2 regions of the Pseudoflavonifractor sp. BSD2780061688st1 E11 genome follow, and region 1 is predicted to be linked to the other one. Evidence: a T-box and tRNA genes for the amino acid it is inferred to sense, from the RefSeq annotation. Region 1 holds a T-box; the other holds one or more tRNA genes.
The links. The T-box of region 1 lies ahead of cysS (cysteine--tRNA ligase). A T-box ahead of a tRNA ligase gene usually reads a tRNA of that ligase, here a tRNA-Cys.

Region 1 (3,409 bases):
AGGACGCTTGCCATTGATGTGGATCAGGTCAACATCAAGGCAACCACGGAAGAAGGTCTTGGATTTACCGGAAGCGGAGAGGGAATTTCCGCCCAGGCAGTCTGCTGCATTGAAAAGGCAACGAATTTCAGCTATGACGTGACGTGGCAGGAAGGCGGATGCCGGGGATGCCCTGGATGTCACGGTGTGTCGGATGACCGGGTGATGGAATGAAAATAAGAAAGCTGAAACAAGAGGAGCACAGAATGACCCGATCGCTCTGGGAAGAGATTTTTACGGAGGACGACGAGGCGTTTCTTGATTATTATTATCAGGTGAAAACGGCGGAGAATTCCATCTATATCATAGAAGAAGAGGACGGGCCGGTCTCCATGCTGCAGCTTAATCCATATCCGGTGCAGTTTTTGGGGGAAACATGCCTGCTTCACTATATTATAGCGGTGGCGACAAAGATGGAATATCGGGGACGGGGTTATATGACGCGGCTTTTGGAAAAGTCTGCCAAAGACATGTATCAGGCAGGAGAGCCGTTTACCTATCTGATGCCGGCCGCGGAGGAAATTTATTATCCGCACGGATTCCGGTTTGTCTATCGTCAGCTCCGGATAGAGGGGAAACCATCCGGAGAAAAAGGACAAGACGGGACTTTGGCAGGATGCCAGGTGCGATACGCCGGGGAATCGGACTGCCGGGCACTTGCCTGCCTTGCAGAAGAGCTACTGGGACAGATGCCTTTCATCCGCGCTGTCCGGACAGAACGTTACTATAGGACGATCTTAAAAGAACAGCAGAGCGAAGGCGGAGGAATCCTGCTTACGGAAAAGGACGGAAAACCGACCGGATTTGTCGTTTATGGATGTTATGAAGGAAAGGCAGAGCTTCGGGAGCCGCTGTTCCAGAAAAAAGAAGACTGGGAGCAGATCCTCGCGTTTCTGAATGAGGAACCGGTAAAAACCGTCCAGATTTCAGGGGCCCGCCCGGAGGATGCGGCATGGCTTAAAGAAGAACTGGAAGGAGCCGAAGAAAAGGAAGTTCCGGTGATCATGGTCCGGATCGTCCATCTTCAGCACTTTCTGGAACGGTTCCTTGCCCGGAGCAATTTTGAGATCCGGCTTCATATAGAAGATGGACTGATTCCGGAAAATACCGGATACTGGGAGATCCGGGGACAGGAGGGACAGACTTTATCTGTCCGGAAAACCAAAGCCTCCAAAGAGGCGGAAACGGTTTCTCCGGGGGAACTTGTGACGGTATTGTTTGGCTACCGGTCAGAGCGCAAAGAGGAGCGGGAAGTCTATGAAAACATGGGCCCGCAGATGCGAGTGCTTCTGAAGGGCACCCAACCCGCACCACCGGTATTTTTGAATGAGATTGTATAGAAATGGGAGTTGACAAAATGAGAGTTATCCCATACACTATAACAACAGAAGGATAGAAAAAGGCAGAGAACGGAAAGAGTAGCATATGCATACTTTACAGAGAAGGAAGGCCGCCGGCTGAGAGCCCTCCGAAAGAACGGATATGTGAAGTGCGTCCGGGAGCCGGGTCTGCGAAGGAAAAGTAGCAGATCACGTAGGCAGTCGTTACCTGCACAGATGAGTGGAAAGGGCATCTGCCCTTTTTAATAGAGTGGAACCGCGGATCAACTTCGTCTCTTGGATGTTATCAGGGACGAAGTTTTTCTTTTTATGTGCCGGAAAAATTTTCCTGTGCGATAGAAATGCTCCGTAAGACTCTGCAAAAAAAAGAAAAGGAGGAGAATGACAGATGAAACTGTACAATACGATGACACGAAAAAAGGAAGAATTCGTGCCTCTGGAAGAGGGAAAGGTAAAGATGTATGTATGCGGCCCGACCGTTTATAATTTTATTCATATTGGAAATGCAAGACCGATGATTGTCTTTGATACGGTACGCCGCTATTTTGAATACAAAGGATATGAAGTGAATTTTGTTTCCAACTTTACAGACGTAGATGATAAGATCATTAAAAAAGCACTGGAAGAGGGCGTGACGGCAGATGAGATCGCGGCACGCTATATTGCGGAGTGCAAAAAGGATATGGAAGACCTCAACATCAAGCCGGCTACCGCAAATCCGCTGGCGACCCAGGAGATCGGCGGAATGATCGAGATGATCCGGGAACTGATTGAAAAGGGGAATGCCTATGAGAAGAACGGAACCGTTTACTTCCGTACAAGAAGTTTCAAAGACTATGGAAAGCTGTCCCATAAAAATCTGGATGACCTGCAGTCCGGCGGAAGAGAGCTTCTCGTATCCGGCCAGGACGAAAAGGAAGATCCTCTGGATTTCGTACTCTGGAAGCCGAAAAAAGACGGCGAGCCGTTCTGGGATGCACCGTGGAGCAAAGGACGTCCGGGATGGCACATCGAATGCTCGGAAATGTCCAGAAAATATCTGGGCGAGCAGATTGACATTCATGCTGGCGGCGAAGATCTTATTTTCCCGCATCATGAAAATGAGATAGCACAGTCCGAGGCATGCAACGGCAAGGAATTTGCGCGTTACTGGATGCACAATGGATTTTTAAATATTGATAATAAGAAGATGTCAAAATCTCTCGGAAACTTCCGCACTGTACGGGAGATCGGGGAGAAATATGACCTGCAGGTATTCCGGTTCTTTATGCTGAGCGCGCATTACAGAAGCCCGCTGAATTTCAGCGCGGAGCTGATGGAAGCAGCAAAGAACAGTCTGGAGCGTATTACCAATGCTGCAGACCAGCTGAAACACCTGATGGAAACAGCACAGACAGAGCAGATGACAGATGTAGAGAAAGAAAACGCGGCAAAGACTGCAGAGTTCATCAAAGAATTTGAAGACGCTATGGAAGATGACTTCAATACAGCCGATGCCATCACTGCTATCTTTGAACTTGTAAAATTTGCCAACACAACAGCAGACGGAGAAAGCTCCAAAGAGTACGCAAAGGCACTTTTTGATCTGATTGTGCGTCTTTGCGATATCCTCGGACTGATTGTGGACAAAGAAGAGGAAATGCTGGATGCGGACATCGAGGCTCTGATCGAGGAGAGAACAAAGGCAAGGAAGGAAAAGAATTTCAAACGTGCTGATGAGATCAGGGATGAGCTTCTGGAAAAAGGAATTGTCTTAAAGGACACAAGAGAAGGAGTACAATGGAAGAGAGTATAACGATGGAACTGGATTCGTATCTGTGTGAAGTCTTTCAGACAGAGGAACATGATATCAGAAGTTATTCCCCTTTGTCCCTTGCCTTTATCGGGGACTGTGTCTATGACCTGGTGATCAAATCGCTGATTATCAGAAAGGGAAACCGCCCGGTGAATGTTATGCAGAAAGAGACGAGCAGGCTTGTGCAGGCATCTGCACAGTCTGCCATGATGAGGGTGATGCAGGAACATCTGAC
Region 2 (3,409 bases), on a different contig from region 1:
TTCTATCATAACAGAAATCATACAAAAATGCAATTTCAACCACATTATATCAGCCAAAAACCATACATACAACAATTATCGGGGACGTGTTCCGACGCGTCGGAACCTGTCCCCGATGAAAAAAATCTGAAAATTCGTGTTTCCCCTTATTTTATGCGGGTTTTGAGCGTTTTTTGCTCATTTACGTCGTGTACCTGTGCATCGGAACACGTCCCCGATGAAATGAGTTTGCTGCCTTTTTCGCAGATTTCGTAAATCTCGTCGTATTTTTCTTCTATGAGTGGTGAGATTTTTTCTGTTTGTCTGCGTACTCCTTTTTTGTAAAGGAAGTACGGCAGAATCCAGCCCAGGAATCCTGGAATGGCGAGAAGGATGCACAGTACGATGTGCGGCGGGTTTGCTGTGACAGCGAATGTTGATCCTGCCATAAATGCGGTTCCTATGATTCCGGTTGTGATTGCAACGATGGATGGAAGTGAGGTTTTTTCTTTTTCCAGATGCCGGATTTCTTCTACATAGGCTTCGAAATTTCTTTGTAGTCTGGTGAGTTCCATCTTATTGATAATCTTCCGGTCCCGTTTCATCCGGATGATGCTTTTTCTGTGATGATGGGATTTTGTATGTGATCCGTAGTATTCCATACGGATATCCTGTACATTTTCATCGATTTCCCATCCGAAATTCATGTATCCGTCTATTAAAAATGAGATTTGCCCCGGCTCTGCTACTACTTGTTTATATTCGTATCCGATGAACCGGTTGTTTTCTTTGTTTTCATTCATTGTTTCGTTCCACCTCCGCCTGTTCTCTGGTTTGTTCTGCTTTTGGAAGAATCACCTTAAATGTGCTTCCTTTTCCTTCTTCGCTTTTGACGGAGATTTCCCCGTCCATGAGTACAAGGACGCGTTTTACAAGTGCAAGCCCCAGCCCGTTTCCTTCTTTGGAATGGGATGTGTCTCCCTGATAAAATTTATCGAAAATGTGGCGCACACTTTCCCGGCTCATGCCACATCCGGCGTCGCGGATTTCTACTTCCACCACTTTGTCCCTTGTTTTCTGCCGGATCATCACGCTTCCTCCCGGCTCTGTAAATTTGATTGCTTTGGATATCAGGTTGTTCCAGACGAGCTCCATCAGGCTCGGATCTGCCTGTACCAGTACGCGTTCCTCCACATCTACTTCCAGCTCCAGATCTTTCCGGTCCCACAAAGGATCAAAAAGTTGAACGGACTGCTGAGATAATAGGAAAACAGACTGTAAAAACTATATCCCATCGCATGGCCGGAAAATGTCCACCATACTCCCTGTCCGATCTGATGCAGAAATTCTTCATAAAAGCCCAGATACTGGTGTACACCATCTATGATCAGCGCCGATCTGGACCCAAACGTAAATATGCCCACTGCTGCAAATCCGATACAACAGGTCAGAACAGGAAAGAAAAAAGCGGCCAGCAGACTGTGTATCTGCTTCTGTCTGTTATCCGTTACACTTTTAATCCGGCAATCTCTGGCTTTCACTGTAATTCCTCCGTAATAAGAGTTTTTCTCTCACTTGTTTCTGATGTGTAGTCTAACGGATAGATCTAATAACTTCATATGGATTTTTTAAACAATTTTTGAATATTAAGAAATGATAATCAGAAAATAGAAAAAAGCCCGTAAATACGGGCTCTTTAGAGAGGCGCAGACCGGATTTGAACCGGTGAATCGAGGTGTTGCAGACCTATGCCTTACCACTTGGCTACTGCGCCGTACACTATATTATATTATCATATTTTCTGAAAAATGCAAGCATTTTTCAAAAATGACTCCGACGGGAATCGAACCCGTGTTACCGCCGTGAAAGGGCGATGTCTTAACCGCTTGACCACGGAGCCTTATTTCTTGGCACCGCTATCGCAGTGCCGAGAATTATATTATCATACCCTCTCAAAAAAAGCAAGCCTTTTTTTAAGAATTTTTCATAACTACACTTTCTACCACATCTGCGGCATGTTCACATGTATCCGCGCACCGCTCAAGATAGATGTAGATCTCTCTCCATGCTATGATATGCAGCGGATTCTGGCACTCGGCATGGAGCTTCCGCATGCTCTTCATAAAGCAGCGGTCCGCCTCTTCTTCCAGGTCATTAATCTGGATAATGACTTCTTTCAGCTTTTTGGAATGCCGGAAATCTGCAAACTCTTTTGTAAGCTCTGTCACCTTTTCACAGCAGCGGATAATAATATCCAGCATCTGAAGGGCATCATCTTCAATCTCAGTGATATTATTCATATAGATTCTCAGGAGCACATCCTCAATCTTGTCTGTGATATCGTCAATCCGCTGGCTCAGAGCAATGATGTCCTCTCTTTCAATCGGAGGGATAAACTCTTTTGCAAGTCTGTCCAGCATATCGTGCTTTTTCATGTCCGCACTGTTTTCTATCTTGTGCATCTCGTCCAGATACTCCTCCAGCTTTTCCGGTCTGAAGTCTCTGAGAATTCCTACAAGCATATGTCCCGCCTGACAGGAAATTTCCGCACAGGCTGTAAATGTTTCAAAATAAAATGAATCCCGATTCTTTGCCATTTTTACTTCCTCCTACTTCTTCTAAAAGAGTGCCATGAACAGCTTTGCTATGACAAAACTGATCAGTCCGCATCCCGGGAACGTAAATACCCAGGTCAGCATCATGTCCTTTACTACGCCGAAATTGATTGCGGAAAGTCTTTTTACCGCGCCGACGCCCATAATTGCGCTGGTCTTTGTATGTGTTGTGGAAACCGGAATTCCAAACACACTGGAAAGCAGCAGACAGAACGCGCCTGCAAGGTCCGCTGAAAATCCCTGGAACTTCTCAAGCTTGACCATATCCATTCCGACAGATTTTATAATCTTCTCACCGCCTACGCTTGTCCCGATTCCCATAACGGCACTGCAAAGCAGCATCAGCCATATCGGAATCCCCATGCCTTCCACACTGGACTGTCCGTTGCAGAAAGCGATTCCAAGAAACAGCACACCGATAAATTTCTGTCCATCCTGCGCTCCGTGCATAAAGCTCATAAATGCCGCGCCGAAAATCTGTGCGCCTTTAAAAAATGACGATGTCCTGCGCCGGTCCATAGATGCGCAGAGAGCCGCAATCACCTTGCAGATGATCCAGCCCGAAAAAAATCCGAGCGCCAGACTCAGTACAAGTCCGTAAAGCACCTTAACCCATTCCGCGCCGTTTACACCGGACAATCCGTTCTGAATCGCAATCGCCGCGCCGGTAAGTCCGGCAATAAGGCTGTGGCTTTCGCTGGTAGGAATTCCAAAAACAGAAGCCGCAACACTGTATACAACAATGGAAAACAATGCCGCGCAAAGAGCTACCAGCGCCTTGTCTGTCTCTCCTCCAAAGTCCACCATATTGCTGA

Region 2: it has a tRNA-Cys gene. The T-box ahead of cysS (cysteine--tRNA ligase) is inferred to sense a tRNA for this amino acid. The anticodon was not compared.

Annotation. Positions count from the first base shown of each region.
Region 1 covers NZ_SPHM01000008.1:5,674-9,082, forward strand. Annotated here, with positions in the region: gene ispF (2-C-methyl-D-erythritol 2,4-cyclodiphosphate synthase) at 1-213, shown strand, start outside; gene FGQ85_RS05100 (GNAT family N-acetyltransferase) at 210-1,379, shown strand; T-box leader at 1,436-1,659, shown strand; gene cysS (cysteine--tRNA ligase) at 1,768-3,174, shown strand; gene FGQ85_RS05110 (ribonuclease III domain-containing protein) at 3,159-3,409, shown strand, end outside.
Region 2 covers NZ_SPHM01000036.1:6,057-9,465, reverse strand. Annotated here, with positions in the region: gene FGQ85_RS14290 (hypothetical protein) at 147-782, opposite strand; gene FGQ85_RS14285 (sensor histidine kinase) at 775-1,173, opposite strand; gene FGQ85_RS14280 (YfhO family protein) at 1,176-1,520, opposite strand; tRNA gene FGQ85_RS14275 (tRNA-Cys) at 1,682-1,753, opposite strand; tRNA gene FGQ85_RS14270 (tRNA-Glu) at 1,808-1,879, opposite strand; gene FGQ85_RS14265 (DUF47 family protein) at 1,953-2,576, opposite strand; gene FGQ85_RS14260 (inorganic phosphate transporter) at 2,598-3,409, opposite strand, start outside.